Regions from separate parts of the Blastomonas sp. CCH9-A1 genome, predicted to be linked through region 1. Evidence: predicted binding sites of a transcription regulator. Region 1 holds the regulator's gene; each other region holds the start of a gene.

Region 1 (7,381 bases):
TCTATCTTCGACACGAGACAGCAGAAAACGGGGCCGCGCACGGAATGAGGGACAAGCTTGAAGTCTGGTATGACGGCGCGTGCCCGCTCTGTACGCGCGAAATCGCGCTGATGCGGCGGCTCGACCGGCGCGGGGCGATCGACTTCATCGACGTATCGACGCCGGGCGGCTCTTGCCCGATCGATCGCACGGCGCTGCTCGAACGCTTCCATGCGCGCGAAAATGGCGTGATGCTCTCTGGCGCAGCGGCCTTTGCGGCGATGTGGCGTGCCATTCCCCTGCTGCGACCGCTCGGTCTCATCGCGCGCTGGAAACCGGTGCTGGCGATGCTCGAGCGTGCCTATCTGCGCTTTCTCACGATCAGACCACGCCTGCAGGGCCTGCTGCGCGAGCGGCGGGTATGAGCGGGATGTTCGAACCGACGCGCGCGGCGGGCCTTGCGCGGATGAATGCCTTCGTGCCGCACGCGGGCCGCGCCTATGCCGAGGGGCGCAACAGCGATCTCGGGCCCGGTCGGCCCAGCGCGGTGTCGCAGCTTTCACCCTGGCTGCGCTATCGCCTGCTGAACGAGCAGGAAGTGTGCGCGGCGGTGCTGGAACGGCATTCGCTCGCGGCGGCGGAGAAATATGTGCAGGAGGTGCTGTGGCGCACCTATTGGAAGGGCTGGCTCGAGATGCGGCCCGGCATCTGGGAGCGCTTCCTCGTCGAGCGCGACGAGCAGCACGAGCGGCTGCGCAATGTCCGCGCGCTGGAACAGGCGGAAGCGGGCCGCACCGGCATCGAGGGCTTCGATGACTGGGCGCGCGAGCTGGTCGAGACGGGGTATCTGCACAACCACGCACGCATGTGGTTCGCCTCGATCTGGATCTTCACGCTGCGCCTGCCCTGGACCCTGGGCGCGGATTTCTTCCTGCGCCATCTGATCGATGCCGATGCGGCGAGCAATACCCTGTCCTGGCGCTGGGTCGCGGGCTTGCAGACGGCGGGCAAGACCTATCTCGCCACGGCCGACAATATCGCGCGCTATACCGGGGGGCGGTTTGCGCCGAAGGGCCTGGCGGAAATCGCCGAGCCGCTGACCGAAGCACCGGTACCTGCCGCAGCGCCCTTGCCTGCGGCAGGATCGGCCAGGGGTGCGCCGGCGCTGCTGCTGATCACCAGCGAGGACATGCACCCGGATGATGCGGTGCTCCGCGAGGTTGATATCTGCGGCACCTGCATCGCTGCCGATCCGGCGTTGCTCTGGGGTGAAAAGGCGCGCGGCTTCGTTGCGGATGCTGCGCACGACATGGCTGCGTCGCTTGGCGAAACCGGCAGGGCACCGGTGAAGCGGATAGATGCCCTGAATGCCGAGGCGATCGTGCAGGCGTCGCGTGAGGCGGGCGTCAACCGGGTGGTGACGCCTTATGCCCCGGTCGGCCCGGTCGCGACGCGGCTGACGGAAATCGCCAAGGCGCTGGCGGGCGAAGGGATCGAACTCGTCCAGGTGCGCCGGGCATGGGACGACACCTTCTGGCCGCACGCGCGCAAGGGCTTCTTCCCGTTCAAGCAGCATATGGGGCGGCTGCTCGAGGATATGGGGCTCACCCGCACCTGAGCCGCTTCGAGGGGAGCGGCCCGCCCATTCCGACGCGGACCCGACGCTCGCCGGGCCCGTATTCAGGATCAGTGATAGCGGCGCAGCAGGCCGGCGAGCTTGCCCTGCACCTGCACCTCGTGCGGCGCATAATATTGCGGTGCATACGAAGCATTGGCAGGATCGAGCCGGATGCGGCCGTTCTCGCGGCGCAGATATTTGAGCGTCGCCTCCTCGCCGCGCACCAGCGCGACCACGATCTCGCCGTCGCGCGCGGTTTCGGTGCGCTTGATCAACGCAAAGTCGCCATCGAGAATGCCCGCCTCGACCATCGAGTCCCCAGACACTTCGAGCGCATAATGCTCGCCCGCGCCGAGCAGGGCGGCGGGAACAGGCAGGATCTCGGTGCCCTCGAACGCCTCGATCGGCGCACCGGCGGCGATGCGGCCGTGCAGCGGAATTTCGAGCACATTGCTGTTCGCAGGCTCCGGCAACACCGCCTTGCGCACCGCGTCCATGCTGACGACATTGCTCCGCGCGGCATCGGCGCGCGCGGCGGCAGCAGCGGCGAGCTCCTTCTCGCGCGGCTTCACGCTCGCCTCTGGCAGCTTCAGGATTTCGAGTGCGCGCGCCCGGTTGGGAAGACGGCGAATGAAGCCGCGTTCCTCGAGCGCGCTGACCAGCCGGTGCACGCCCGACTTGGACTTGAGATCGAGCGCTTCCTTCATTTCCTCGAACGAAGGCGAGACGCCATCGGCCTCCAGCCGTTCCTGGATGAAGCGGATCAGGTCATGTTGCTTGCGGGTCAGCATCGCCGATGTTCCTTTTCTGCGCCGAACCTGCGTTCGAACGAATACGGAACAATTACGAAACAAAGACGGTCAGGTCAAGAGCTTGTGTCAAGTCCCGTGGCAAAGCGCGATATAATCGATCGGATCGCCGATTTTGGCCTCCGGCGCATCGATTGGCCGGACCACCAGCGCATCCGCCTGAAGCAGCGCCGATAGCGCTCCGCTGTCCTGATTGCTCAGCCGGATGAGCGCGCCATCGTGGAAGCGCGCACGCACGAAATCCTGGCGCGGGCCGTTCGCCGGGAAGGGTTCGCCTGCGATCGCCTGGGAGGTGGCAGGGACAAGCTGTTGATAACCCAAAAGCTTGCGCACCAGCGGCAGCAGCAGCAACGTCGCAGTGACATAGGCCGAGACCGGATTGCCCGGCAGGCCGAGCACGATCGCATCGCCCAGACGTCCGACCATCACCGGTTTGCCTGGTCGCATCGCGATCCGCCAGAAATCGACCGTTCCGCCGCTGTCGAGCAATGCGGGCTGGATGAGGTCGTGATCGCCGACCGATGCGCCGCCGGTGGTGACGATGATATCGGCCTGGCTGTGCTCGAGCAGCGCCGCGGCGATGGTGGCGCGGTCATCGGGCAGCAGCGGCGGGACGATCAGATCGCAGGGTAGGGAAGACAGCAGCGCAGCGAGCATCACGCCATTGCTCGCGGGGATATGCGCGGGTGAGGGGAGCGGGTTTCCGGGTGGGACAAGCTCGTCGCCGGTGCTGAGGATCGCGATGCGCGGGCGGCGGTGGACGGCGAGCGCGCCGTGCCCTGCCATCGCGGCAAGCGCGATCAGCCGCGCGTCGATGATCGCACCCGCATCAGCGAGTTGCGTCCCGTTTGCGAAATCATGGCCTGCGCGGCGGATATGCGCGCCGGGAGCTGCGGGGCCATCGCCGGTGAGCGTCAGCCGGTCACCCTCGCGCGCGACGTCTTCCTGCACCACGACGCAATCTGCGCCATCGGGGATCATCGCGCCCGTCGAAATGCGCGCGGCCTGTCCCGGCGCAAGTACGCCCGCGAAGGGCCGTCCCGCCGCGCTCTCGCCGATGACGCGCCATGGGCCGGGCAGGTCGGCGCTGCGCACCGCATAGCCGTCCATCGCCGACAGATCGGCGGCGGGCTGGTTGCGCTGCGACACCAGCGGCTCGGCCAGGGTGAGGCCGGTGACCTGATCGAGCGGAAGGCTGATCGCGGGGCGGGGCGCAGCAAGCGCGAGCAGGCGGTCGCGCGCCTCGTCGAGCGGGATAAGCCCGCCCGCCATCAGTCGGCGGTCCAGTCGCCCGACTTGCCGCCGCTCTTGGCGAGCAGCCGCACCGGGCCGATGACCATGGCCTTATCGAGCGCCTTGGCCATGTCATAGATCGTGAGCAGGGCTATGTTCGCGGCGGTCAGCGCTTCCATCTCGACGCCGGTCTTGCCGTTGGTGCGCACGCGGGTTTCGACGCGCACGCCGGTCTCGAGATACTCGAAATCGACCGAGACGCTGGCGATCGGCAGCGGGTGACAGAGCGGGATCAGGTTGCTGGTCTGCTTGGCGGCCATGATGCCCGCGATGCGCGCCGTGCCCAGCACGTCGCCCTTCTTGACATCGCCCGCGCGGATGGCGGCGATCACCGCCGGGGCCATGGTGATCACGCCTTCGGCCACCGCCTCGCGCACGGTATCGGCCTTGGCGGAGACATCGACCATCTGCGCCGCGCCGGTCGCGTCGAGATGGGTCAGCTTGTCCATCAGGCGGCGGCTCCGGTGAGCAGCGCGCGCGTCGCCTGCGTGACATCGGGCTGGCGCATCAGCGATTCCCCGACCAGGAAGCAGCGTACGCCACGCTCTGACAGACGCACGCAATCCGCATGGCTGTTGATGCCGCTTTCGGACACCGCGATGCGGCCTTCGGGGATCATGCCGACCAGCCGCTCGGTGGTGGCGATATCGGTGACGAAGCTGCGCAGGTCGCGGTTGTTCACCCCGATCAGCGGCGAGCGGAGCTTGAGCGCGCGCTCCATCTCGGCCTCGTCATGCACCTCGACCAGCACGTCCATGCCATGGTCCAGCGCCGCGCTCTCGATCTCGGCCATGGTCGCATCGTCGAGCGCGGCGACGATGATCAGCACCGCATCGGCCCCCAGCGCGCGGCTTTCGGCCACCTGCCAGACATCGACCATGAAATCCTTGCGCAAACAGGGCAGGTCGCACGCGGCGCGCGCGGCAACCAGATAATCGTCATGCCCCTGGAAATAGGGCTCATCGGTCAGCACCGAAAGGCAGGCCGCGCCGCCGGCCTGATATTCGGCTGCATGCGCGGCGGGATCGAAATCGGCGCGGATAAGCCCCTTGGAGGGGCTGGCGCGCTTGATCTCGGCGATCAGGCCGAAGCCGTCGCGCGATGTCTCGCGGAGCGCGCGTGCGAAACCGCGCGGGGCGGAGGCAGCCGCAGCGCGGCTCGCCAGTTCGGCCTGCGAAATCAGCCCCTTGCGCCGTCCGACCTCCTGCCGCTTGACCTCGCAAATCTCTTCCAGCTTGTTCATGCGGCGGCTTTCGTGAAATCGATCCAGCAGTTGAGCAGCGCGTTGGCGAGCCCCTTGTCGATGGCCTCGGCGGCTTCCTCCGCCCCTTCGGCAAGGCTTTCGACCTCGCCCGCGATCAGCAGCGCAGCAGCGGCGTTGAACAGCACCGCATCGCGATACGGCCCGGTCTCGCCCTGGAGCAGACGGCGCAGCGCGGCGGCATTATGCGCCGCATCGCCACCCCGGATCGCCTCGATCGGATGCGTCGGCAGCCCTGCGTCCTTGGCCTGCCAGCGCTTCATGATGACGCCATCGGGGCCGATATCGGCGACCTCGTTGCCACCGGCCAGCGACAGCTCATCGAGCCCTTCGTCGCCCGAGACGATCAGCGAATGTTCGGTGCCCAGCATCTCGAGCGCCTCGGCATAGACATGCACATAGCCGGGCCGCGCGATGCCGATCAGCTGGCGGCGGACGCCTGCGGGATTGGCGAGCGGACCCATCAGGTTGAAAATGGTGCGGCGGCCGATCTTCTGCCGGATCGGCTGGATGCGGCGCATTGCGGGATGATGGTTGACCGCGAACAGGAAGCAGATGCCGATCTCGGCGAGCGACTGCTCGGCGCTGGCACCGGCGGCGGTCATGTCCATGCCCAAGGCTTCGAGCGTGTCCGCCGCGCCCGCCTTGGACGAGGCGGCGCGGTTGCCATGCTTGGCGACCGGCACGTCGCAGGCCGCCACGACCAGCGACACGGCGGTCGAGACGTTGAGCGTATGGTGCCCGTCGCCGCCGGTGCCGCAGACATCGATGGCATTGGCGGGCGCGGCGATCGGGATCACCCGGTCGCGCAGCGCCTGCGCGGCGGCGGCGATCTCGATCGCCGTCTCGCCGCGTTCGGACAGTGCGATCAGGAATTCGGCAATCGTCTCGTCGCTCACCGTGCCGTCAAGGATCGCGGCAAAGGCCTGGGCGGCGTCGTCGCGGCTCAGCGGATGGGCGGTATCGGGCAGCCGGGTCATGCGAGCAGGCCTTCGCGCATCGGCTTCACCTCAAGGCCCGCCAGCGTCATGAAATTGGCCAGCATCTTGTGGCCATGTTCGGTGGCGATGCTCTCCGGGTGGAATTGCACGCCATGGATCGGCAGCGTCGCGTGGCGGAAGCCCATCACATGCGCGGTCTCACCTGCCGGTGCCTCGACGCGCGCGTTGACGATCATTTCGGGCGGAAGGCTTTCCTCCGGCACGACCAGCGAATGGTAGCGCGTCGCGAGGAACGGCGAGGGCAGGCCCTGGAACAGCCCGGTGTCGTCATGGACCACGGGGGAGGTCTTGCCGTGCATCAGACCGCCGCGAACGACCTCGCCGCCGAAATGCTGGCCGATCGACTGATGCCCCAGGCACACGCCGAGCAGCGGCTTTCCGGCATCGGCACAGGCCGCGACCAGATCGAGCGAAATCCCCGCCTCGTTGGGCGTGCACGGGCCGGGCGAGATCAGGAACGCTTCCGCATTGGTTGCCAGCGCCTCGCGCGCGGTGAGCGCATCGTTGCGCTCGACCCGCACGTCCGCGCCCAGCTCCATCAGATAATGGACGAGATTGTAGGTGAAGCTGTCGTAATTATCGATGACGAGGATCATTGGCCAAATCCTGCTTCGCTGGCGAGGCGGACGGCTTCGCGCGCGGCGGCGAACAGCGCGCCAGCCTTGGCTTCGCATTCGCGCTGTTCATATTCGGGCACGCTGTCGGCGACGATTCCTGCGCCCGCCTGGACGTGCATGGTGCCGTCGCGGACGATCGCGGTGCGCAGCACGATGCAGCTGTCGACCGAGCCATCGGGTGCGAAATAGCCGACCCCGCCGGCATAGGCCCCGCGCGTCTCGGGCTCGAGCGAGGCGATGATCTCGCACGCGCGCACCTTGGGCGCCCCGCTGACGGTGCCCGCGGGAAAGCCCGCGAACAGCGCGTCGATCGCGTCACGATCATGCACCAGTTCGCCGACGACATTGCTGACGATGTGCATGACATGGCTGTACTGTTCGACCGTGAAGCTGTCGGTGACGCGCACCGTGCCTGCCGCTGCGACGCGGCCGACATCGTTGCGGCCAAGATCGAGCAGCATCTGGTGCTCGGCCAGTTCCTTGGGATCGGCGAGCAGGCTTGCGCGATTCTCCAGATCTTCCGCCGGCGTCTTGCCACGTGGCCGCGTTCCCGCGATCGGGCGGATGGTCACCTCGCCATCGCGCACGCGCACCAGAATTTCGGGGCTCGATCCGATCAGCGCGAGGCCGGGCAGGTCGAGGAAATAGAGAAAGGGCGAGGGGTTCACCCGGCGCAGCGCGCGATAGAGCTCGATCGGTGGCAGCGCGAAGGGCGCGGTGAAGCGCTGCGCGAGCACGACCTGGAAGATATCGCCCGCCTCGATATAGTCCTTGGCCTTGAGCACCATCTCGCCATAGCGGCC
Region 2 (7,381 bases), on a different contig from region 1:
CATGGAACCACTCCCTTTGGTTCAGGGAGGGGCGGGGAGAGGGGCATTGTGCCAGCCTCTCGACATTCCCCTCTCCCAACCCTCTCCCCCGAGGGGGAGAGGGCGAGAAAGATGGATTACTCGCCAGCCGGCGTTTCGTTGTCGCCTTCGCTCGACTTCAGCGCCGAGGGAGCAACGATGGTGGCGATGGTGAAATCGCGGTCGGTGATCGCCGAGGTCGCGCCCTTGGGCAGCTTGACCGCAGAGATGTGGATCGAATCGCCGACATCGGTGCCGGTGACGTCGATCTCGATCTCGTCGGGGATGTTGGTCGCGTCGCAGACCAGTTCCAGCTCGTGACGCACGACGTTGAGCACGCCACCGCGCTTCAGGCCGGGCGAGGCTTCTTCGTTGACGAACACGACGGGCACGGCGACTTCAACGGTCGCGCCCTTGGCGATACGCAGGAAATCGACATGGATCGCGCGGTCGCTGACCGGGTGGAACGCCACGTCCTTGGGCAGGGTGACGATCGTCTTGCCATCGACTTCGATCTCGACGATCGAGTTCATGAAATGGCCGGTGCCGAGCAGCTTGTTCAGCGCGCGCTCTTCGACATGGATCGTTTCCGGATCCTTCTTGTCGCCGTAAATGACGGCGGGTACACGGCCTTCGCGGCGGAGTGCACGGGAGGCTCCCTTGCCTGCCCGATCACGCAGCTGGGCCGACAGGGTAAGCGTATCGCTCATAAACTGTCTCCAGATTACAGATGGTCAAAATATCCCCGGCCACGCCTCCAGGGATGACCATGGCGTCGGGGAAGCGGTGCGCATAGTCGCGACTCTCGCAAAAAGCAAGCGTTTCGGGCCTATTGGAGGCGGGTGATCGTATAGCCCTTCGCCTCGAGCAGCGCCTGGACGCTGTCATCGCCCGCCAGATGCGCTGCTCCGACTGCGACAAAGGGCCTGGCGCCGAGGCTCAGCAGGTCCTCGATCTGCGCGGCCCAGTCGCGGTTGCGGCGCACCAGGATGCGTTCGCGAATCTGCGGACGTTCGAGAAGGCCGCGATTGGCGGCTTCGGCAAGCTTTTCGGGCTCGCCCTTGAGCCACGAGGTCACCATGTCGCGATAGGCCCTGGGGGCATTGTCGGCATCGGCGATCACGCTTTCGAGCATCGCGCGCTGATCGGCCTCGGCCAGCTGATCGAAATAGGTGAACTGGCGCGCAGGCGTCTCGAGCCCGATCACTGGCTTGTCGCGCCGCCGGTAGCGCGCGGCGAGCACGCGCTCGACACCTTCTTCCCGCACCATCGCCAGATTGGCGGTGGCGGCGCCCGCGAGCGAGATCGCCGCGGCCCAGCTTTCGAGCGTCTCGAACCGCGCGGGCGCGAGGCGGCTGGCAGCGCGCAGCGCCTCGCCCTTGTCGCGCAGCTCGGGCGGCAGGCGATCTGCGAGAGGCGGCTGGCCCGGGCTGTTGCCAAGCTCCTGGAAGGTTTTCGTGATATCGGCAGAATTCTCGAGGCCCACGACTTCGAGCACCAGCCGGTCGGACCGATCCATCGCCTGCTTCATCTTCGGGCTGATCCATCTGATGTCAGTGGGCAGCGCGTGGATGCCGCCGAACAGCCAGGCTTCGCCGCCATTCGGCCCCTGGACATGCCAGAGTGCAGGCGTGCCCTTTTTCGGGCCGTCCCAGGCGGCCATCCCCATGTCGAGAAACGGAAAGCCGCTGCACGCCTGGATCATCAGGAGCAGCGGCAGCATCAGCCAGCGGGCGATCGTGGAATTCATGGGCACCAAGCTAGGGATGCAAGCGCGCAAAGCAAAGCCTAACCGCCGAACGCCGCCTCGATTTCGCGGCGGATGCCGGGGACCAGATCGGGATCGGTGGTCAGCACCGCCGCTTCCTCATCGCAGATCGCCAGGAACGCGCGGCGCTTGAAATCGGCGAGCAGATGCGGCGGAAACAGGCTGCCGTCGGGCATGGACGAGGCGATGATGTCGATCAGCCGCTCGGCCCCGTGCAGGCGTCCCCAGAGATAGTCGTTCTCGCGATACGCGCGGCTGAAGAATGCGCCGAAGCTGTTGAACTCGATGCCCTTGAGCATCGCCGCCGCGCCGCCCTGACGCAGCGACTGGCAATCGTCGGGCGAGATGCGATCGACCTTGATCGGGTCATATTCGTTCTGCCCTTCGCCCTGGAGCAGCGGCAAAGTGGCGATGTCGTAGAACGGAAAACCGAGATAGGCGAGCAGCAGCGAACGGCGGCTCTCGCGCGGCAGCAGCGCAAGCGCGCCTGCGAGCTGCTCGTCGACGATCCCATCCGCGCTGCGCAGGTCGCGGCGGGCAGCGAGTTCGGCAATCGCCATGGCCGGGTCGTCGATCGCACCTGCGGCAATATCGGCAAAGCCCTGGCCGAGATGGTCTGTCGTCTCACGGTCGAGATAGTGCGAAAGGCAGGCGTAGAGCGTTTCGTGCATCGCGACCACCGCTTCGGGCGGTGTGCGGCCCGATTGCGCGATATCCTCGCCCAGCCGCCGCGCCAGGAAGCGCAAGCGGCGGATGCGGAAGCCCAGGTCCTGGGTGCGGAAGAACAGGATCGCCTCGTCGCTGGCCCCGCCGCCCTTGCCCGAGAGCCGGTCCATGCCGCTGCGGTGCAGCTCCGCGCGAATGGCCTCGCGCAATCGCTCGGCGTAGAGCGCGCGCGGGCCACGATGCGCGCGGCGGAGCGTGTCGACCATGTCCTCGACGATCGTCGCGAGCTTGAGCTGCGCATAGGAGGCATAGGCAAAGCCCGCCATATGCGCGGCGCGGTCCTGCGCCTTGTTGCGCCATTTGGTCAGCCGCTGCGGCGTCGGGCTGTCGAGGAACAGGGTGTAGCCGAACAGCTTGCTCACCGTTTCCTCGACCTCGGCGCGCAGCGCATCGGTGATGGCGCGCATCTGGCGCACGCGCGACGAGCGGCGCTCGATGCCTTCCAGATTGTCGCGGATCGGCTGTTCGCGCGGAATGTCCGAGATCGCGCCGAAAATGGTCGAGAAGAAGCCGGGCAGCCGTTGGCCCATGGCATCGCGTTCGCGCGACTGGTCCATGCCGCCGACGATATCGGGCTTGGGGTCGATATAGACGAAGCGCCGGTCGATCTCGCGATGCGCGGGCCGGTCGCGCAGCGCGTCGATCGCCTGGGCAAAGGGGGCGTTGGCGAGCACCGATCCATCGATCAGCACCGCGCTTTCGGCCTCGCCTTCGGCATATTGCTGGGGGAACACGCGCGCCAGAAACGCCTCGCGCCCGGGCCAGTGCCTTTCTCGTCGCGCCAGCATCCGGTCCATCTCCGCGACGTTGAACGGCGGGAAGGCACCCGGAAAGCTCGCGGTGGCGCGCGCGGCGAACACGAGCTCGGCTGGATCGGCGAGCGAATCGTCGCGGCCGCGCAGATAGCGAAAGCCTATGGAAAGCCGGTGCTCGGTCTCGACCACCTCGGCCGGGCTGTTGAGGCGCAGCCGCTCGAGATGCCCGCGAAAGTCGGTAACGGTGACGAACAGGTCGAGCGGCTGGCCGAGCGGAAGCAGGCGCGGGCCTGCGGGCGTCGCCGCCATCGCCTCCATCGCCTCATACAAAAGCGCGGAAAATCCGGTGCCGCTGAACGGCGGGGCGAACCAGCGCGCGCGAACGAGGCGCGAGAGCTTGGTGCGCACCTCGGCGCGCGCTTCGGGCGCGACGCTGCGGTCGAGCGCGCCGCCGGGCCGCCTAAGCAGCAGCCAGACGAGCGGCTGCGCCCAGAATTTGGTGAAACGCGAAAACGGCCGCGCATCGGGATCGAGCAACCGGTCGATATCCGCGCATTCGAGCCACATGCGGGTCAGCGGTTCGAGCGACTGGCCGCTGGTCAGCGCCTGGGCCAGGAACACGCCGTTGATGCCGCCCGCGCTCGCCCCGGCGATAATGTCTGGCAGCAGCCGCAGCTTGACCTGGCTTTGCGCGGCAAAGGCCTCGAACAGTTCGCGATACACGCTCTGGCTGCCGCTCGCCGGGGGATCGCCCGCGTGGAAATTGCGGCTGGCACGGGTTGCGCGCCAGATTTCCTTGGTGATGCCGTGCATATAGACCGCGAGGCTGATGCCGCCATAGCAGACCAGGGCGATGCGGAGTTCCTTCTGGCGCATGGCGGCGGCGCGGACCTTTTCGTTCAGCCTCTTCTTGTCACTTCGTCTGCACGCTATCGATGTTACGCTGCAAGCGCAAAGCGCCAATTGCGTTCCAGTTTTGTTCGGGCTATGCGCGTGCCATGGCAAAGCCGCGCAAAACCTATGTCTGCCAGGCCTGTGGCAGCGTCTCCAACCGCTGGCAGGGCCAGTGCCCCGATTGCGGCGAGTGGAACACGCTGAGCGAGCAGGCCGCGCCGACGGCCTTTTCGGCGCGGCACGACCTGCAGACCGGCGGGCAGCGCATCCAGCTCGCCCGGCTCGACGCTGCGGTCGAGCTGCCGCCGCGCATCTCGACCGGCATTGCCGAGTTCGATCGCGCGCTGGGCGGCGGGCTGGTGGCGGGATCGGCAACGCTGATGGGCGGCGATCCGGGCATCGGCAAGTCGACCTTGCTGCTCCAGGCCTCGGCCAATATGGCGCGGGCAGGCCATGCGATCGTCTATATCAGCGGCGAGGAAGCGGCGGATCAGGTGCGGCTGCGCGCGCTGCGGCTGGGCCTTGCCGATGCGCCGATCGATCTCGCCTCGGCGACATCGGTGCGCGACATTCTGACCACGCTGCGCGGCCTGGAATCGCCGGTGATGCTGGTGATCGATTCGATCCAGACGATGCACAGCGACCTGATCGAAGGCGCGCCGGGCACGGTCAGCCAGGTGCGCGCCTCGGCGCAGGAACTGATCCGCTATGCCAAGGACAGCGGCTGCGCGGTGATCCTGGTCGGCCATGTCACCAAGGATGGCACGATTGCAGGCCCCCGCGTGCTCGAGCATATGGTCGACACCGTAATGAGCTTCGAGGGCGAGCGCAGCCACCAGTATCGCATCCTGCGCTCGATCAAGAACCGCTTCGGCGCGACCGACGAGATCGGTGTGTTCGCGATGGAGGAGGCGGGTCTGTCCGAGGTGGGCAACCCGTCGAGCCTGTTCCTCAGCGACCGCGATGCGCAGATGCCGGGCACGTCGGTCTTCCCGGCGCTGGAGGGCACGCGGCCGGTGCTGGTCGAGATCCAGGCGCTGACCGTACGCCTGTCGAGTGGGGCGACGCCGCGCCGTGCGGTGGTCGGCTGGGATTCGGGACGGCTGGCGATGGTGCTGGCGGTGCTCGAGGCGCGCTGCGGGCTGAGCTTCTCGACCGCGGAAGTCTATCTCAATGTAGCGGGCGGCTATCGGCTGTCCGATCCGGCGGCGGATATGGCGGTGGCGGCGGCGCTGGTCTCGGCACTGTCCGAACGGCCATTGGGCTCGGGCACGATCGTGTTCGGCGAACTCGCGCTGTCGGGCGAGCTGCGCCCCGTCGCGCATTCCGGGCTGCGGCTGCGCGAAGCGGCGAAGCTCGGCTTCGAAAAGGCGCTGGTGCCCGCCAGCGTGACGGCGAAGGCGTCGGGCGATACCGGCGGAATGCGGCTCAGTTCCTATGCGCGGCTGGCAAATCTCGTTGACCAACTGCTGGGCCGCAACTAGCGGTTCGCCTCATGACCGCATTCGATGTCCTTGTCCTCACGCTGCTTGCGGGCGGCGCGATTCTGGGTTTCCTCAACGGCTTCGTCTATGCGGCGATCTCGCTCATCGCCTGGGTGGCGGGCATCTTCGCGCTGCGGCTGTTCCATGCGCCGGTCACCGCGCTGCTCAAGGAGCCGGTGGGCAATGATGCGGGCGCGGCGGCGCTCGCGTTGGTCGGCATTTACCTCAGCGTCTATCTGATCGGAAAGCTGATCGCGACCTCGCTGCGCAGCCGCACGCGCAAATCGGTGCTGGGGCCGATCGACCGGGTGCTCGGCTTCGGTTTCGGCGCGGTCAAGGGGCTGATCCTGGCGACCCTGGCCTATCTGCTCGTCACCATGCTGCACGGCATCGTCTGGCCGAACGAGGGCCAGCCCGAATGGATCACCGACAGCCGCACCTATCCGCTGCTCAATGCCAGCGGCACCGCTCTGGTCGATCTCTACGACTATCAGCAGACGCTCGGCGATGAGTGAGCCGCGCCGCCGGGGCCGCCATGGCTGAGGTGCTGTATACGCCTGCCATCCTCGCGCTCGCGGTGTCGCTCGCCGATCATCCGCTGACCGACGATCTGCCGCACCGCGCCGAACTGCGATCGCAGAGCTGCGGATCGGTGGTGAAATTGGGGCTGGCGCTTGATGGGGACCGGCGGGTCGAACGCTTCGGCGTGCAGGCGACCGCCTGTGCACTCGGCCAGGCCTCGACAGCGATCCTCGCAGCGCATGTCGCGGGGCAAGGCAGGGACGCGCTGGGGGCGGCGCGCGACGATCTGGCGGCGTTTCTGGCGGGCGAACGAAGCGATCCCGGCACGTGGCCGGGGATCGAGCATCTCACCTCCGCCTTGCCCTATCCGGCGCGGCACGGTTCGATTATGCTGCCCTGGCGCGCGACGGTCGCCGCGCTCGAAACATCGGCCCGAACGGACACCTGAACCATGGAACATGGCGGCGATATCTTCCTGTCGGGCACGGTGCTGCTCGCCGCTGCGCTCGCTTTCGTGCTGCTGTTCCGCAGGCTCGGGCTCGGCGCAGTGCTCGGCTATCTGGTCGGCGGCATCATCATCGGGCCGCAGGTGCTCGGGCTGGTCGCCGATCCCGAATTGATCGTCGGTTTCGCCGAAATCGGCATCGTTTTGCTGCTGTTCCTGGTCGGGCTCGAACTCGCCCCGGCGCGGCTGTGGCAATTGAAGCGCGACATATTCGGGCTGGGCTTGTCGCAGGTCGTGGTGTGCGGGCTGGTGCTTGCCGGGTTCGTCTTCCTCGTCACCGGCTCGACCTGGGGCGCGGCATTGGGGCTCGGCCTGCCGCTCGCCTTGTCTTCGACCGCGCAGGTGCTGCCGCTGCTGCAATCGCAGGGGCGATTGAACACCCCCACCGGCGAGCGCGCCTTCTCGATCCTGCTGTTCCAGGACCTGTCGATCGTCCCGCTGCTGACGATCATCGCCGCGCTGTCGCGCGCGCCGCAGACCGGGCCGCAGACGCCGGGCTGGCTGCTCGCGCTCTATGCGGTCGCGGCGATCGCCGGGCTGGTCCTCGCCGGGCGTTATGGCCTCGCGCCTTTGCTCAAGCTGATCGGCAAGGTGGCCGAACGCGAGCTGTTCATCGTCGCCGGGCTGTTCGCGGTGTTCGGCAGCGCCGCGCTGATGCACAGCATCGGGATTTCGGCAGCCCTGGGTGCGTTCATCGCGGGGGTGATGC
Region 3 (7,381 bases), on a different contig from region 1:
CCGCCGAACATGGCGAGCGTGCGCGCGATGTCCTGGTCGCTGTCGACGCCGAAGGTCGCGAGATAATCGTGCTTGGCCTTCATCTCCTCATATTCGAGGAACATGCCATATTCGCTTTCCGGCATGCCGATGGTGTCGAGCAGATGGCTGTAGGCGGCGATGTGCACGGTTTCCATGTTGCTGAACGCGGTCAGCATCATCTTGACCTCGGTCGGCTTGAACACGCGGCCATAATTTTCGTGATAGCAATTCTGCACCTCGACATCGGCCTGGGTGAAGAAGCGGAAGATCTGGGTCAGCAGGTTGCGCTCATGGTCGGACAGCTTCTGCGCCCAGTCGCGGCAATCCTCGCCGAGCGGCACCTCTTCGGGCATCCAGTGGATCTGCTGCTGGCGCTTCCAGAAATCATAGGCCCAGGGATATTCGAAGGGCTTGTACTGCGTGCGGGCTTCTAACAACGACATCGAGTTACTCCGAATTCCCCTCTCCCAGTGGGAGAGGGAGGGGCCCAGGCGCAGCCTGGGAGGGTGAGGGTGATGCGGTGGGGATCAGGCTGTCGCCCTCACCCTTCCGCGACTTCGTCGCTCCTTCCCTCTCCCTTGAGGGAGAGGGATATGGCGTTCACAACATATTCCGGGTCGGGCAGCACATCGCTGTTCCAGAACCGGATGACCCGGTAGCCCTGCGCTTCGATGAAGCGCGTCCGGGCCGCGTCATATTCTGCCCGCTGATCGTGCTGGCCGCCGTCCACTTCGATCACCAGCTTCTCCCGGAAGCTGAGGAAATCCGCGAAATACGGCCCGATCGGCACTTGTCTGCGAAACCGCGCAGCCGGGAAATTCTCGCGTAACGCCAGCCAAAAAGCGCGCTCTGCATCGGTGGCATCGTGGCGCAACTGGCGGGCGCGGGGGACAGTGCCGGAAGGCTGATTGCGATAGGTGCGCATGGCTGCCCGCCTTTCACCCTCACCCTTCCGCCGCTGCGCGGCTCCCTCCCTCTCCCGGTGGGAGAGGGAATTGCTCACTGGCAGGCCAGGCACTCGTCGTAATCCGTTGTTTCGCCGAGCTCGAACTTGGGTGCGTCGATGGTGTTGTCCGCCTCGACGCCGCCGGCAAAGCCTGCGCGCTGGACCGATTTGGAGCGCAGATAATAGAGCGACTTGATGCCCAGTTCCCACGCGCGGAAGTGCAGCATCAAGAGGTCCCATTTGTCCACGTCCGCCGGGATGAACAGGTTCAGCGACTGCGCCTGGTCAATGTACGGCGTGCGGTCGGCGGCCAGTTCGAGCAGCCAGCGCTGGTCGATCTCGAAGCTGGTCTTGAACGCGTCCTTTTCCTCCGCGCTCAGGAAGTCGAGATGCTGGACCGAGCCGCCCTTTTCGAGGATCGAGTTCCACACATTGGTCGAATCCTTCGACTTTTCGCGCAGCAGCTTTTCCAGATACGGGTTCTTGACCACGAAGCTGCCCGAGAGCGTCTTGTGGGTATAGATGTTCGCGGGGATCGGCTCGATGCACGCGCTGGTGCCGCCGCAGATGATCGAGATCGACGCGGTCGGCGCGATCGCCATCTTGCAGCTGAAGCGCTCCATCACGCCCTGGTCGGCGGCATCGGGGCAGGGGCCACGTTCCTTGGCGAGCAGCATCGAGGCCTCGGATGCCTTGGCCGCGATGTGCTTGAAGATCTTCATGTTCCACGACTTGGCGAGCGCCGATTCGAAGCCGAGGCCGCGTGCCTGGAGGAACGAGTGGAAGCCCATCACGCCCATGCCGACCGAACGCTCGCGCATCGCGCTGTAGCGGGCGCGCGCCATTTCGGGCGGGGCGCGGTCGATATAGTCCTGCAGCACATTGTCGAGGAAGCGCATCACGTCCTCGATGAAGCGCTTGTCGTCGTGCCACTGGTCCCAGGTCTCGATGTTGAGCGAGGACAGGCAGCACACGGCGGTGCGGTCGTTGCCCAGGTGATCGCGGCCCGTGGGCAGGGTGATCTCGCTGCACAGGTTCGAGGTCGAGACCTTGAGGCCGAGTTCGCGGTGATGCGCGGGCATCATGCGGTTCACGGTATCGTTGAACACGATATAGGGCTCGCCGGTGGCGAGGCGCGTTTCCACCAGCTTCTGGAACAGCGCGCGCGCATTCACCGTGCCGCGAACGCTGCCGTCCTTGGGGCTCTTCAGGTTGAAGTCCGCGCCGTCGCGCACCGCTTCCATGAACTCGTCGGTCAGCAGCACGCCATGGTGCAGGTTCAGCGCCTTGCGGTTGAAATCGCCCGAAGGCTTGCGGATTTCGAGGAACTCCTCGATCTCCGGATGCGAGACATCGAGATAACAGGCGGCCGAGCCACGGCGCAGCGAACCTTGCGAAATCGCGAGGGTCAGCGAATCCATCACGCGCACGAACGGAATGATGCCGCTGGTCTTGCCATTGAGGCCGACCGGCTCGCCGATGCCGCGCACATTGCCCCAATAGGTGCCGATGCCGCCGCCGCGCGAGGCGAGCCAGACATTCTCGTTCCAGGTGTTGACGATGCCCTCAAGGCTGTCATCGACGCTGTTGAGATAGCAGCTGATCGGCAGGCCCCGGCCCGTGCCGCCGTTCGACAGCACCGGTGTTGCGGGCATGAACCACAGCTTGGAGATATAATCATAGAGCCGCTGGGCGTGCTCCTGATCGTCGGCATAGGCATCCGCCACGCGCGCGAACAGGTCCTGATAAGATTCGCCGGGCAGCAGATAGCGGTCTTCCAGCGTCTCCTTGCCGAAATCGGTGAGCAGCACATCGCGGCTCTTGTCGGTCACGACATGGAACCGGCGCGCGGCGACGGCCTTGCTGTCCAGAGCCTCTGCGGGCTTGGCGGCGGCAGCAGCCTGGGTGGCGGCCATGGCGATCAGCGCCATTTCCGCAGAATTGGCCTCGCCCGACGCGATTTTTGCGCCCGAATCCGTCTTTGCGGCTGCGTCCAGTACATCTGCTTCACCCATATCGTCTGCGCTACCCTTGCCCGTATCTCTGAAATCCATGACGCCCCCGTAAGACCGTTGATGGGAAACTTTGTTCCGCAATTGTTCGACTCGGGGCGCAAGCGTCCCGTATAGCATCTTGTGGCCCGCGACGGGGGAAAACTTATCCCCAGTGATGCGTCGAAAAGGGGTAAAACGCCCTTGACGTGGAAGCCGATGTCTGCCCCCGCGCTTCGATTGAACCACTGGTATTGGTATGCCCCGTCCGCATGCCCCACTACCTATAGTGCCGTTTCCTGATTCCGGCGCAAGAGGGTAAATGGTTAATTAGGCCAACCGTTCGTCGCGCGTGGGATTCCACTCGTCGCTGATGCAACCGGACCGAGGCGGCGCGACGCGCGGAAAAAAGCCGGTCCGAAAAATCGCAAGAGGGCAAATGCGGCTTGCCCACAATTTCCTCTCCACAGGCTTGTGCACGGCAAATTTGGGGCTGTGCAAAAGACTGCGGAGCACATCTGGTGGCAAGGGGTGGATGCGTGGCGAGGCCTCCCGAGTTCCTCGCACGCGCTCCTGGCAAGGCCAGTGCTACGGCAGGGAGATCACCGTGTTTCACGCATCCGGGTGCAGATAATAAGCCGATCAGGGCATTCTGGCAAATGCGCTGAGAACATGACAGATTCCCTTGTGCCCCGGCTTGCGATAGCGTCGCGCCCACAATAGAGACGGTCGCAATTCATCCGCCAGCGCCTTGCAAGAGCGCGTCCAGCTTGGGGGAATGCCATGACCGTGACCATCAAAGCCGCCGACCTGATCGAGAGCGTCGCCGACGCGCTGCAGTTCATCAGCTATTACCACCCGATGGATTATATCCGCGCGCTCGGTAAGGCGTATGAGGCGGAGCAGTCGCCCGCGGCCAAGGACGCGATCGCGCAGATCCTCACCAACAGCCGCATGTGCGCCGAAGGGCATCGCCCGATCTGCCAGGATACCGGAATCGTCAACGTGTTCGTCAAATGGGGCATGGACTGCCGCCTCGACGATACGTCGCGCTCGCTGCAGGAGATTGTCGACGAGGGCGTGCGCCGCGCCTATCTGCACCCGGACAACAAGCTGCGCGCCTCGGTGCTCGCCGATCCTGCCTTCACCCGCCGCAACACCAAGGACAATACGCCCTGCGTGCTGCATGTCGAGATGGTGCCGGGCCATCACGTGCATGTCGACGTTGCGGCCAAGGGCGGCGGCAGCGAGAACAAGTCCAAGTTCAAGATGATGAACCCCAGCGACAATATCGTCGACTGGGTGCTCGAGATGATTCCGCAAATGGGTGCGGGCTGGTGTCCGCCGGGCATGCTCGGCATCGGCATCGGCGGAACGGCGGAACATGCGGTGCTGCTCGCCAAAAAGGCGCTCATGGAGCCGATCGACATGGGGCCGCTGAAGGAGCGCGGGGCGCAGAACGATCTGGAAGCGATGCGGATCGAGATTTTCGACAAGGTCAACGCGCTCGGCATCGGCGCGCAGGGGCTGGGGGGCTTGTCGACCATTCTCGACGTCAAGATCATGGACGCGCCCTGCCATGCCGCGGGCAAGCCGGTCGCGATGATCCCCAATTGCGCTGCGACGCGCCATGCGCATTTTTCGCTCGATGGTTCGGGCCCGGCCTATCTGGAAGCGCCCAAGCTCGACCAATGGCCCGATGTCAACTGGACGCCCGACAAGGCGGCGATCCGCGTCGATCTGGATTCGCTGACGCCGGAGGTCGTGCAGAGCTGGAAGCAGGGCGACCGGCTGCTACTCAATGGCAAGATGCTCACCGGGCGCGACGCGGCGCACAAGCGCATCCAGGACATGCTGGCCAAGGGTGAGCCGCTGCCGGTCGAATTCCGCGGCCGCGTGATCTATTATGTCGGCCCGGTCGATCCGGTGGGCGAAGAGATTGTCGGCCCCGCCGGCCCCACCACCGCGACCCGCATGGACAAGTTCACCCGCATGATGCTGGAACAGGGCCTGCTCGCGATGGTCGGCAAGGCCGAGCGTGGCCCGGCGGCGGTCGATGCGATCCGCGACCACAAGAGCGCCTATCTGATGGCAGTGGGCGGCGCGGCCTATCTCGTCGCGCGCGCGATCAAGGGCAGCACGGTGGTGGGCTTCCACGATCTGGGGATGGAAGCGATCTACGAGTTCGAGGTCAGCGATTTCCCGGTCACCGTCGCGGTGGACAGCGAAGGCAACAACGTCCACCAGCTCGCGCCGCTAGTGTGGCGCGAGAAGATCGCCAGGGAAGGGCTGTTGCAGGGGGCGTGAGCCCGGCGGATGTGCAGGCGTTGAACCGCCCAAATGTCCGCTCAGCCTGAGCCTGTCGAAGGCCCCGCGCCGAAGCCTGCGTCTTAACTCTCGTCATTCCCGCGAACGCGGGAATCCCGCTTTTGCGCTGAGCATTGGAAAAAGCGGGACCCCCGCGTGCGCGGGGGTGACGAATGAATTTTTCGGACGGTCTGTGTGGGGCCTTCGACAGGCTCAGGCTGAGCGGAGGTGTTTAGGCGACAAACACCTTGGCCTTAACCCACCGGCGCGCAGTTCAACCCCGGCGCCGCAGGCACCACCGGCACCACCATCGTCCGACCCGTGCCCGGATTGACGAACGGAAGATCGGCATCGGGATATTGCACCTTGCCCTTGAGCGCATCGATTTCGGCCTGGCGGCGCTTCAGGTAGAAATCGCGCGCGGCCATATAGGGGTCGCCGCTCTGGTTGCGCAGCGCATTCAGCTGCTCGTCGATCTGGATGCGCCCCTGCAGCGCGCTCAGCGTCGCGGCGGGCAGGGTGAAATAGGGGTCGTTGAACGGCGCACCGACCACGCTCGGGAGCAGCAGCCCGTCGATCGTGCCGCCCACCAGATCGCGCACCGTGGTTGGCCCGATCAGCGGCAGGAACAGATACGCGCCCGGCTCCACACCGTAATAGCCGAGCGTGTTGGCAAAGCCGTTGCGGCGATAGGGCAGCTTGAACGGATCGCGCTTGGCGATGTCGAACAGCCCGCCGATGCCGATGGTGCTGTTGATCGCGAACCGGCCCACGGTCTCCGCCGCCTTGCCCGGCTTCAACTGCAGCAGGAAGTTCAATGCCACGATCGGTTCAGTGAGGTTGCGCAGGAAATTGCGCAGGCCGTGCCGCACCGGCTTGGGCACCGCATCCTTATAGGCCATCGCCACCGGGCCGACGAGCGCTTCGTCGACGTCCTGCACCACCTCGAACGACTGGGCGTTCAGTTGCAGCATCGGATCGCCGGGCTGCGAATCGGGGCGCGCGGTGACGACGATGGCGCCATCCTGCACCGGGGCGGCAGCGGCGGCTGGTGTTTCGGCAGGAGCAGCAGCGAGCTGGTCGATGGCCGGGCAGGGCGGCAGCGCGGCCGCCGGTGTGACCGGTTTGACCGGTGCCTCGATCGGCGCTGCGATGGGTGCCGGTTCCGCACCTCCCGCCTGAAGCGATGCAAGTGCCAGCGCAAAGGGCAGCGCGGCCAGACTCATCGCGCGATGCTCGATGCGGAAATTTGTAGCAAAAGGGTCATCCCGGCGTCGTCATCCTTGCGCAGTATTGCCCCAGTTGCTCGGGCTATGGCCAGTGTCGGGACAAGTCAATGTCCCGCGTGCCGATATACGGCTGCCCGCGCCCTGCCGTTGCGCCCGCCCGACCAAAAAGCCTGTTTCCAGATGTTCCTGCTATGGTCTAAAGCACGGACATGCTGCTGTCGCTCGCCATTCGTGACCTGGTGCTGATCGAGGCGCTCGATCTGGACTTCCATGCGGGCCTTGGCGTGCTGACCGGGGAGACCGGGGCGGGCAAGTCGATCCTGCTCGATGCGCTCGGCCTTGCCATGGGCGCGCGCGCCGATAGCGGCCTGGTGCGCCAGGGGGCGGAGCGCGCGCTGGTGATCGCGGGTTTCGACGTGGGCGATCATGCTGGCGTGGCCGCGCTGCTTGCCGACAACGACATCGCGCAGGAACCCGGCGAGCCGCTGCTGATCCGGCGGCAGGTGCGCGCCGATGGCGGCAGCCGCGCGTTCGTGAACGACCAGCCGGTGTCCGCCGCGCTGCTGCGCGATCTGGGCGCGATGCTGGTCGAGATTCACGGCCAGCATGACGATCGCGGCCTCATCAACCCCAGGGGGCATCGCGACCTGCTCGACAGTTTCGGGCGCTGCGATGTCGCGGGCGTCGCGGCGGCGTGGCGCGAATGGCAGGCGGCGGAGCGGGCGTTCGTTGCGGCGAGCGAGGCGATCGAGACCGCGATGCGCGACCGCGAACTGCTCGAGCATAATCTGGAAGAGCTCGCCGCGTTCGGCCCGCAGCCGGGCGAGGAGGAGGAATTGGCAGGCGAGCGCGCCGCGATGCAGAAGGGCGAACGGCTCTCGGGCGAT

Evidence for each region. Region 1 encodes LexA, which represses DNA repair genes until DNA is damaged. Its sites were predicted from a motif close to GTTCCNCNCTTGTTCT; they were not measured.
Region 2: the regulator LexA is predicted to act here: its motif matches at 4,235-4,250, upstream of radA (DNA repair protein RadA).
Region 3: the regulator LexA is predicted to act here: its motif matches at 3,055-3,070, upstream of AX725_RS16720 (ribonucleoside-diphosphate reductase subunit alpha).

Annotation. Positions count from the first base shown of each region.
Region 1 covers NZ_LSHM01000043.1:92,678-100,058, reverse strand. The annotation lists gene AX725_RS13615 (thiol-disulfide oxidoreductase DCC family protein) at 45-404, shown strand; gene AX725_RS13610 (FAD-binding domain-containing protein) at 401-1,597, shown strand; gene lexA (transcriptional repressor LexA) at 1,666-2,388, opposite strand; gene AX725_RS13600 (molybdopterin molybdotransferase MoeA) at 2,476-3,678, opposite strand; gene moaC (cyclic pyranopterin monophosphate synthase MoaC) at 3,678-4,148, opposite strand; gene trpC (indole-3-glycerol phosphate synthase TrpC) at 4,148-4,942, opposite strand; gene trpD (anthranilate phosphoribosyltransferase) at 4,939-5,940, opposite strand; gene AX725_RS13580 (anthranilate synthase component II) at 5,937-6,557, opposite strand; gene AX725_RS13575 (anthranilate synthase component I family protein) at 6,554-7,381, opposite strand, start outside.
Region 2 covers NZ_LSHM01000002.1:62,121-69,501, forward strand. The annotation lists gene pth (aminoacyl-tRNA hydrolase) at 1-3, opposite strand, end outside; gene AX725_RS00465 (50S ribosomal protein L25/general stress protein Ctc) at 117-728, opposite strand; gene AX725_RS00470 (TraB/GumN family protein) at 848-1,768, opposite strand; gene AX725_RS00475 (patatin-like protein) at 1,807-4,143, opposite strand; gene radA (DNA repair protein RadA) at 4,266-5,645, shown strand; gene AX725_RS00485 (CvpA family protein) at 5,657-6,160, shown strand; gene AX725_RS00490 (iron-sulfur cluster assembly scaffold protein) at 6,181-6,615, shown strand; gene AX725_RS00495 (monovalent cation:proton antiporter-2 (CPA2) family protein) at 6,619-7,381, shown strand, end outside.
Region 3 covers NZ_LSHM01000062.1:30,012-37,392, forward strand. The annotation lists gene AX725_RS16710 (ribonucleotide-diphosphate reductase subunit beta) at 1-464, opposite strand, end outside; gene AX725_RS16715 (endonuclease domain-containing protein) at 563-946, opposite strand; gene AX725_RS16720 (ribonucleoside-diphosphate reductase subunit alpha) at 1,021-3,021, opposite strand; gene AX725_RS16725 (fumarate hydratase) at 3,742-5,265, shown strand; gene AX725_RS16730 (MlaA family lipoprotein) at 5,520-6,491, opposite strand; gene recN (DNA repair protein RecN) at 6,704-7,381, shown strand, end outside.